DNA from 2 places in the Gordonibacter pamelaeae genome. Region 1 is predicted to be linked to the other one. Evidence: predicted binding sites of a transcription regulator. Region 1 holds the regulator's gene; the other holds the start of a gene.
What was found. Region 1 encodes LexA, which represses DNA repair genes until DNA is damaged. Its sites were predicted from a motif close to CNAACANNTGTTNG; they were not measured.
Positions count from the first base shown of each region.

Region 2: C1877_RS14015 (Y-family DNA polymerase) is a predicted target of LexA. The motif match lies at 2,152-2,165, and genes of this name have one in related genera.

Region 1 covers NZ_PPTS01000003.1:453,486-457,905, forward strand. Annotated here, with positions in the region: gene hflX (GTPase HflX) at 1-1,106, shown strand, start outside; gene lexA (transcriptional repressor LexA) at 1,308-1,946, opposite strand; gene C1877_RS07065 (ATP-binding cassette domain-containing protein) at 2,743-4,020, shown strand; gene C1877_RS15680 (P-loop NTPase family protein) at 4,027-4,251, shown strand; gene nrdR (transcriptional regulator NrdR) at 4,417-4,420, shown strand, end outside.
Region 2 covers NZ_PPTS01000010.1:63,154-67,573, reverse strand. Annotated here, with positions in the region: gene C1877_RS15380 (hypothetical protein) at 327-488, opposite strand; gene C1877_RS14020 (FAD-dependent oxidoreductase) at 672-1,997, shown strand; gene C1877_RS14015 (Y-family DNA polymerase) at 2,193-3,596, shown strand; gene C1877_RS14005 (ATP-binding protein) at 4,150-4,420, opposite strand, start outside.

The sequences.
Region 1 (4,420 bases):
TCGGCTCGGGCAAGGCCGAGGAGGTAGCCGAGCTGGCACGCGCCCACGCGGCCGACCTCGTGGTGTTCGACGACGAGCTCACGCCCTCCCAGCAGTCGAACCTCGAGAAGGTGGTGGGCAAGGACGTGAAGGTCATCGACCGCACGGCGCTCATCCTCGATATCTTCGCGCTGCATGCCACCAGCAAGGAGGGCCGCCTGCAGGTGCGGCTCGCCCAGAACGAGTACCTGCTGCCGCGCTTGCGCGGCATGTGGGCCCACCTGGCCTCGAACCGCATGGGCGGCGGCGTGGGGTCGCGCTTCGGCGAGGGCGAGAGCCAGCTCGAGGTCGACCGCCGCATGGTGCGCAAGCGCATCACGTCCATCAGGCGCGAGCTCAAGCATCTGGCCGAGGTGCGCGCCATCCAGCGCGAGAGCCGCTACGAGAGCGGCATGTTCAAGGTGGCGCTGGCCGGCTACACGAATGCCGGAAAGTCGAGCCTGCTCAACCGCTTGACGAATGCGGACGTGCTGGCCTACGACAAGCTGTTCGCCACGTTGGACTCCACTACGCGCAAGTTCGAGCTGCCTGAAGGACGCGAGATCACCGTCACTGACACGGTCGGGTTCATCCAAAAGCTGCCGACCACGCTCATAGAGGCGTTCAAGTCGACGCTCGACGAGATAACGGGCGCCGACCTGGTGCTGCACGTGGTGGATGCGTCGTCGGACGAGTACGAGGCTCAGATCGCCGCAGTCGAGGACGTGCTCGGGCAGATCGAGGCGCAGGACCTGCTCCGCGTGCTCGTGTTCAACAAATGCGACCTGCTCGACGGGGAGCAATGCGGCGCCCTCAAGGCGCGCCACCCGCAGGCACAGTTCGTGTCGGCGGCGACGGGGGAGGGCATTGCCGAGCTTGTCGGGCATGTCGCCCGCGTCGCCTCGGCGCAGGACGAGCATCTCGACGTGGTGATCCCCTACAACCGGGGCGACCTCGTCTCGGTGGCGCACGAGCGTTGCCATATCCTGTCCGAGAAGCACGAGGAGGACGGCACGCACCTCGTCATGCTGGCAGCTCCGTCCTTTGCCGGCCTGTTCCGTCCCTACGCGGCGGAGAAGGACCGTTAGGCGCGTCCCTTCCGGGAAGCTGCGAACTGCTTGGTTAGAGTAACTCTAACCAAGCAGTTCGCGACCGAACGACGCGATCTCGGATCGCCGGCCAGTCCTGGGACGAACGGGCTCCCTCTTTCCAAGGCCGGCGTTTCCCCTGCAGGGGCCGTACCCCGACAGGGCGCGGCGCTTCTCCGGCGGAGCACCGCAAGGCGCCGCCTACAGGCGTCGGAACACCGCCACCACTTTGCCCGCGATGGAGCAATCGGTGGTGATGATGGGCTCCATCGTCGAGTTCTCCGGCTGCAGGCGGATGTGGTCGGATTCCTTGTAGAAGCGCTTGACCGTCGCGCCGTCGTCGATGATGGCCACGACGATGTCGCCGTTGTTGGCGACGGGCTGCTCCTTCACCACCACGTAGTCGCCGTCGTTGATGCCTGCCTCGATCATCGATTCGCCCCGCACCGACAGCAAGAACGACGGCGCGTCGCCCACGATGTCGGTGGGGAGCGAGATGGTGTCGGTGATGTTCTCCTCGGCCAGGATGGGGGAGCCGGCCGCCACGTTGCCCACGAGCGGCACGTTCACCACCTTGTTGAAGCTGGGCTTGACGACGTTGGAGGCGCTTTCCGTGTCGCCGAGCGGGTAGGTGAGCGCGATGGAGCGCGACTTGAGCGGATCGCGCTTGATGAGCCCCTTCTCCTCAAGCGCCTTGAGGTGCACATGGACCGTCGAAGGGGAGGAAAGGCCCAGGCTCTGGCAAACCTCGCGCACGGTGGGACCGTAGCCCTTCTCGCGGATGCACTCCTCGATGCAGTCGAGCACTGCCTTCTGACGCTTCGTCACTTTGTCGGACATGCCCCGTCCTTTCCCTTGAACGAACAAATGTTTTAATTACGTATTGACATGAACTTTTGTTCGTCCTATTATATATGCGAACAAAGGTTCTACGCAAGGGCTAGGAGGCAGAAAGATGAAGAATTTCGAGATGCGGTACCCCCTCGACGGCACGTCGGCCCTGCAGCCGGAGTTCGGGCATGTGCCTGCAGCTGGGGCTATCATCGAGTTTCCCGGGGACGTTTCCCAAGGCGCTTGCGCGTCGTCTGCGCACGCGCAGAGACCATCGTCTGCAGCGCATCGTGCGCACGCCCACTACGGCGCTCCGGAAACGGTGCGGGCCCTTCACCGCGGCAGCGTAGCCGGGTGCGCCTACGGCCGCGTGAGGCCGTGGCAGGGCGCCCTGGCGGGATGCGTCTTCTCCCTCTTTGCCTTCGTCAGCATTTTCATCGGCCTCTAACGGCCTTGGAATACCCACAGATGCTGCGTTTCTGTGGCTGCGAGGCGCCCCCGCCACCCCGGGGGCGCCCCCATTCCGTCGGAGGGGCCTTCCTCCCTGCGGGTCCGTGTGGTAGACTTCCGCTTAGATCGATAGTCCAGACAGGCTGCCGCAGACGGCGCCTTCGAAAAGGAGACAAGGAACATGAGGTTTTAACGAAAGCCTTCGGACACCCGACAGGTCATGCAAGCTATGCACCGGGTGCGCTTTCGTTGCCGTTCCTTGATGTTCCCAGCCCTGCCCTCGCTGCCGCGTCGGCATGCGGGCGACCAGCGCGAAAAGCATCGCTTCCGGTGCCTCTCAAAGGGAGGCCCCTCCATGTTCGTTTCAGCCCACCATCTTACCTATGCCTACGATGGCGCCGATGCCCTGGCGCTCGATGACGCGTCTGCCGTGTTCGCCCCCGGCTGGACCGGCGTGGTCGGCCCGAACGGGGCCGGCAAGAGCACGCTGCTCAAGATTGTCTGCGGGGTGCTCAAGCCGCAGAAGGGGAGCGTTTCACCGCAGGTCGCTGGCTTGTTCTGTGCCCAGTCGACGGATGCTGCGCCCGCGGGCCTCGAGGAGTTCGCCTGCGACTACGGGCCCAAGGCCGTGCGCCTGCGCTACCTGCTCGGCATCGACGACGCGTGGCTGTGGCGCTTCGACACGCTGTCGCACGGCGAGCGCAAGCGAATCCAGATAGCATGCGCCCTGGCGGCCGATCCCGTGCTCCTTGCGCTCGACGAGCCCACGAACCACCTTGATGCCGACACCCGCGATCTGGTGGCGCGCACGCTCGCCGAGTATCGGAGGACGGGCCTGCTCGTATCGCACGACCGCGCGCTGCTCGACGGTTTGGCCACCTCGTGCGTGTTCGTGGACCAGGGGCGCGCCGTTACCGTGCCCGGCTCGTACTCCCAGGCGAAGGAGCAGATAGACCTGCGCCGGAGGACCCTGGCAGAAGAGCGGGCCAACGCCCGCCGCGAGCTGGGCCGCCTCAAGGCGGAAACCACCCGTCGGGAGGGAGTGGCAGCCCGCTCGGCCGCACGGCGATCGGCCCGCCATCTCGACCGGCACGACCACGACGGGCGCACGAAGGTCAAGCTGGCCATCTATTCCGACCAGGATGGCAAGGCCGGGCGGCTCTCGTCGCAGATGGGGAAGAAGCTCGAGCGCGCCGAGAAACGGGTGTCCGAGGCGCATACCGCGAAGGTGTACGAGGGCGCGCTCTGCCTCGACGCCGAGCCCTCCCCACGCAAGGTTCTCGTTCACCGCGAGGCCGGGTCCTTGGCGCTGGGCGGGGGGCGCATGCTGCACCATCCGCAGCTGTACGTGGGCAACACCGACCGCATAGGCCTGGTCGGCAGGAACGGCGCGGGCAAGTCTACGCTGCTCGCCGAGGTGCTGCGGCAGGTGCCGGAAGAGGGCGTGGTGCTCGTTCCCCAGGAGATAGGGTGCGACCAGGCGCGCGACCTGCTTGCCTCCGTGAAGGTCCTCGAGCCTGCCAGCCGCGGGCGCCTGCTCTCCATCGTCGCCCGGCTCGATTCGCCGCCGACGCGCATCCTGGAGGGAGACGACCTTAGCCCCGGCGAGATGCGCAAGCTCCTGCTGGCTTAGGGCCTGATGGGGCGTCCTCATCTCATTGCCATGGACGAGCCGACGAACCATCTGGATATCCGCTCCGTCGAGGCCCTGCAGGACGTGCTGGCCGACTGCCCCTGCGCCCTGGTGCTCGTATCCCACGACGAGCGCTTCCTGGACGCGCTCACCGCAACCCGTTGGATGTTCGACGTCGACTGCGCCGAAGGGGGAGGGCTGGGCGACACCCACGTGAGGGTGAAGCTGTGACCCTTTCCCCGCTGCTTGGCTGCAGGTGAGGTTGCAGGCTCGTGCAGCTTCGGAACCGCCCCCTGATTCTGCAGGGGGCGGTTTTTTTGCAGGGATCGACGATGCGGATTGAACCACAATATCTTGTATGCTAGGCTGAGCCAAAATCGAGCAAAGGAGCCTTTCATGC
Region 2 (4,420 bases), on a different contig from region 1:
GGCCTATTCGTCATCACCGAAGGGAGCGTTGTGCGCTTGCAGGGAGGGACGCCGCTCTCATCAGGTGAAACGCGGCTGTCTTCCACCGAGGACTTCGTGGCGGCGCGTTTTTGGAGCCCTCGATGACGAATAACCTCCAAAACCTGCCGCAAACCGCGGTTTCCCGTGCACGGGGGCTTCAGTCTCGGGGCGGTTGCGGCTCGCGCACGGCAGGGAGGCGCTGGCTATTCCGGGCAACTGTGCGGATGCGGGCGCCTCCGCACACCGTATGCGGGCGCCCTGTGCGCCGGGGGGGGGGGCGAGGCGGAGGCTCGGATGCCGCCCCGCTATCCGCGCTTCGAGCCTTGGCGGGAGATGCCGCCTTTGTGGCCGGAGGCCTTGTTGGGGCCCAGGCCTTTGGCGGCGCGCACCTGCATGTCGCGCGGGGCGCCCATGGCCTTGCCCTTGCCGCCGTTCGCCCACGCGTCTCTTCCGGGATTCTTCGCCATCGATCGCCTTTCCCTCGATTCCGGCGGATAGTGTATCATGCGAGCGCTCGGCGCGAGCGGTGCTCACGCGTGCGAAACCGTTCGGCAAAGCGTGGCAAACGCGTTTTGCCGGGCCGCTTTTCCGCTGGCGGGCCGAGGTACCCTGATGCCTGATCGTTCCTCTTGAAGACGAAAGGGCTCGGCATGACCTCTCTCTGGGAAGCGAGCGCCGTGCGGCCGCAGGGCTACGCGAAGGCGCTCGAAGGCGACCGCTCCGCCGACGTGCTGGTGATAGGAGGCGGCATAGCGGGTGTGCTCTGCGCGTATTTGCTGGCAGAGGCGGGATGCCGCTGCGTGCTGGTGGAGGGCGGCCAGGTGGGCGCCGGCGTGACGGCGAACACGACCGCGAAGGTGACGGCCCAGCACGGCCTCGTGTACGACCGGCTGATCAAGAAGAGGGGCGCCGATGCCGCGCGCCTCTACTTCGAGGCGAACCAGGCGGCGGTGGCGGGGCTGCGCCAGCTGGCCGATGCCGCTCCCTGCGACTTCGAGGAGAAGACGGCCTACGTGTACGCCACGGGCTCCACGGCGGGTATCGAGCGCGAGCTTGCCGCCTACGAGCAGCTGGGCATCCCGCACCATGTGCTGCCGAGCGCGCCGGTGCCGGTGGCGAACCGGGGTGCGCTGGGCATGGAGCGTCAGGCGCAGTTCAACCCGCTGAAGCTGTTGTTCGGGCTGCTCGGGCTCATGCCGTCCGTCGACGTGTACGAGCACGCGTTCGTGAGGGACGTGAGTGGGAACACGGCGCGCACGGACCGCGGCTCCGTGACCGCCGGCCATATCGTGTTCGCATCGCACTATCCCCTGGTCAACGTGCCGGGGTTGTATTTCGTGAAGGAGCATCAGGAGCGCTCCTACGCGCTGGCACTGGAAGGCGCCCCGCTTGTCGACGGCATGTTCATAGGCGACGCGGGCGGCTTCTCGTTCCGCACATACGGTGACTTCCTGCTGGTGGGAGGCGGAGGGCACCGCACGGGGCAGGGGCCGAAGCCCACGGAGGGCTATGCCAAGATACGGGCGTTCGCCGACGAGGCGTATCCGGGCGCGCGGGAGCGCTACGCGTGGGCGACGCAGGATTGCATGAGCCTGGACCATGTGCCCTATATCGGCGTGCATCGGCGTAGCCGCCCGAACCAGTACGTGGCCACGGGGTTCAGCAAATGGGGCATGACGGGCGCGCTCGTGGCCGCGCGTGCCATCGCCGATCTCGTGGTGCATGGTCGGAGTCCGGTGGAGGCCCTGTTCTCGCCGCAGCGCTCGATGCTCGCTCCCAGCCTGCTCTCGAATGCGGGCGTGTCGGCGGCGAACCTGGTGAAGCCGGGGCGGCGCTGCTCGCATTTGGGCTGCTGCCTGGCGCACAACGACGTGGAGGACTCGTGGGACTGCCCCTGCCACGGCTCGCGCTTCGCCGCCGACGGCTCGGTGCTGGAAGGGCCGGCCAAGCGCCCGATCGCTCCCGAACGCCGGTAGGCCGGGCGGGGTGTGACAGAGGGGCGGGATGTGACGGGTGTGACAGAGGGACGGGGATAATGTCACGTTCCTCGATGAGATGCAGGGCTGCAAAGCGCCTAGGAACGTGACATTATCCCCGTCCCTCTGTCACACCCGAAAGCGCTATACTGTACGAACAAACGTTTTGGTTAGGGTAGCGCGAGGAGGCGAGCGGTGGTGGAAGGGCGCACGTACGTGTGCATTGACTTGAAGAGCTTCTACGCGAGCGTCGAGTGTGTCGACCGCGGGCTCGACCCGCTGACGGCGAACCTCGTGGTGGCCGATCCCGACCGCACGGAGAAGACCATCTGCCTGGCCATCACGCCGTCGATGAAGGCGCTCGGCCTGCCCGGCCGCTGCCGCGTGTTCGAGATCCCCGAGGGCGTGCGCTACGTCATGGCGCGCCCGCGCATGCAACGCTACATGGAGGTGTCGGCCGACATCTACTCGATCTACCTGCGCTACGTGTCGCCCGAGGACATCCACGCCTACTCTATCGACGAATGCTTCATCGACGCGACGCCGTACCTTTCGCTGTACCGGATGGGCGCCAAGGAGTTCGCCGTCATGCTCATGGAGGCGGTGCTGGCCGAGACGGGCGTGTGCGCCACGGCGGGCATCGGGCCGAACCTGTTCCTCGCCAAGGTGGCGCTCGACATCACGGCGAAGCATGCCGAGGACCATATCGGATATCTCGACCAGGCCGAGTTCAAGCGTTCGATCCAGACCCACCGGCCCATCACCGACATCTGGAACATCGGGCCCGGCATCGCAAAGCGCCTGGCGAAGTACGGCGCGCGCGACCTGCGCGGCGTGTGCGAGGTGAGCGAGGCCACGCTCTACCGCGAGTTCGGGGTGAACGCCGAGTGCCTGATCGACCACGCCCACGGCGAGGAGCCCTGCACCATCGCCGACATCCACGCCTACGAGCCGAGCGCGCATTCGCTGGGGAACGGCCAGGTGCTGCCCTGCGACTACTCCTTCGACGAGGCGCGCGACGTGCTGAAGGAGATGGTGGACCAGCTCGTGCTCGACCTGGTGGAGAAGGGCCTCGTGGCTGGGTCGATCTCGCTTTATGTGGGCTACGCGAAAGGACGCGGCGCAGGCGGCGGGGCCGGGGCGCAAGGCGGCGGCATAGCAGGCGATGACGGCCGCGTGGGCGGCGTGGCGGGCGATGACGGCACGGGCGGCGAATACTTCGACGGCGGCCACGGCAGGCGTCCCGCAAGCGGGCGGCGCGCGTTCCCGCACACTGGCGGCACGCGCAGGCAGCCGGACCGCACGAACCTCTGCTCGAGGCTCATGCCGCGGTTCCTCGACCTGTTCGACGAGACCACGCGCAAAGACGCACCCATCCGCCGCATCAACGTGGGCTTCGGCGGCGTGCTGCCCGAGGAGTTCGCCACCATGGACCTGTTCGCGGACGCCGAGGCGGAGGCCGAGGAGCGCAGGTTGCAGCAGGCGGTGTTGGCGGTGAAGGGGCGCTTCGGGAAGAACGCGCTTCTGCGCGGGACGAGCCTCAAGGAGAAGGCCACGGCGCGCGAGCGCAACGAGCAGATCGGGGGCCACCATGCCTGAGCGCCGTCCTCGCGCCGACCGCGCGCAGCAGTTCATGCCCTTCGCCGCGCTCAAAGGCTACTACGACCTCATCCGCGAGCGGGAGCGCACGGTAGAGCCGCGGCGCGAGCTGACCGACGAGCAGGCGCTCGAGCTGTCGCAGCGCCTCGCGGGCTTGGAGCGCCGCGAGATGGCGAGCATCGTCCACTACGACGGCGAGGCGTACGTACGACGCGCGGCCTGGTCAGCGACGTCGACCTTGCCGGCCGCACTGTCACCGTCGTCCGCACCCGCATCCCTTTCGACGACATCTGGGAGATCGACGCCAAGGAGCGAGGTCCTGCTGCGGAGCTCGGAGGGGAGGGGCGCTAGCTTCTCGCCTGCTCCAGCTGCAGCATGCGCTGGCCGACGGAGTCTTCCAGCCGATGCGCCACGAGGTCGACCATCGCCGAGCCGTCGAGACCCTCGACGTCGCGCGTGAACGACTCGATGGCCCGGTAGCGGGAGCTCCGTTTCCCCTTGCTGATTCATCGAGTGGGTCCCGCCGCGAAGAGGTCGTCTCTTCGCGGCAATTTCAGCGATCAAGGAGCCAGTCGATGAGGTTGGCAATAAGGATGCCGTCTTCGGTTGTGCCGGTGCGGAAGCGGTCAAGCGTGAGGACCATCTTCGGGAACGAGTCTTGGATGGCTCGAAGCGGCGCAAGCTCGCGATCGTATACGGAGTTGTCGAGCATGGTTTCCGTCACTTGGAAATAAATCCGCTTGTCATGCCCGTTTGCAACGAAGTCCACTTCCGCTTTCTCGGCGGCCCCCACCCGTACATCGTATCCGCGCCTTAGGAGTTCG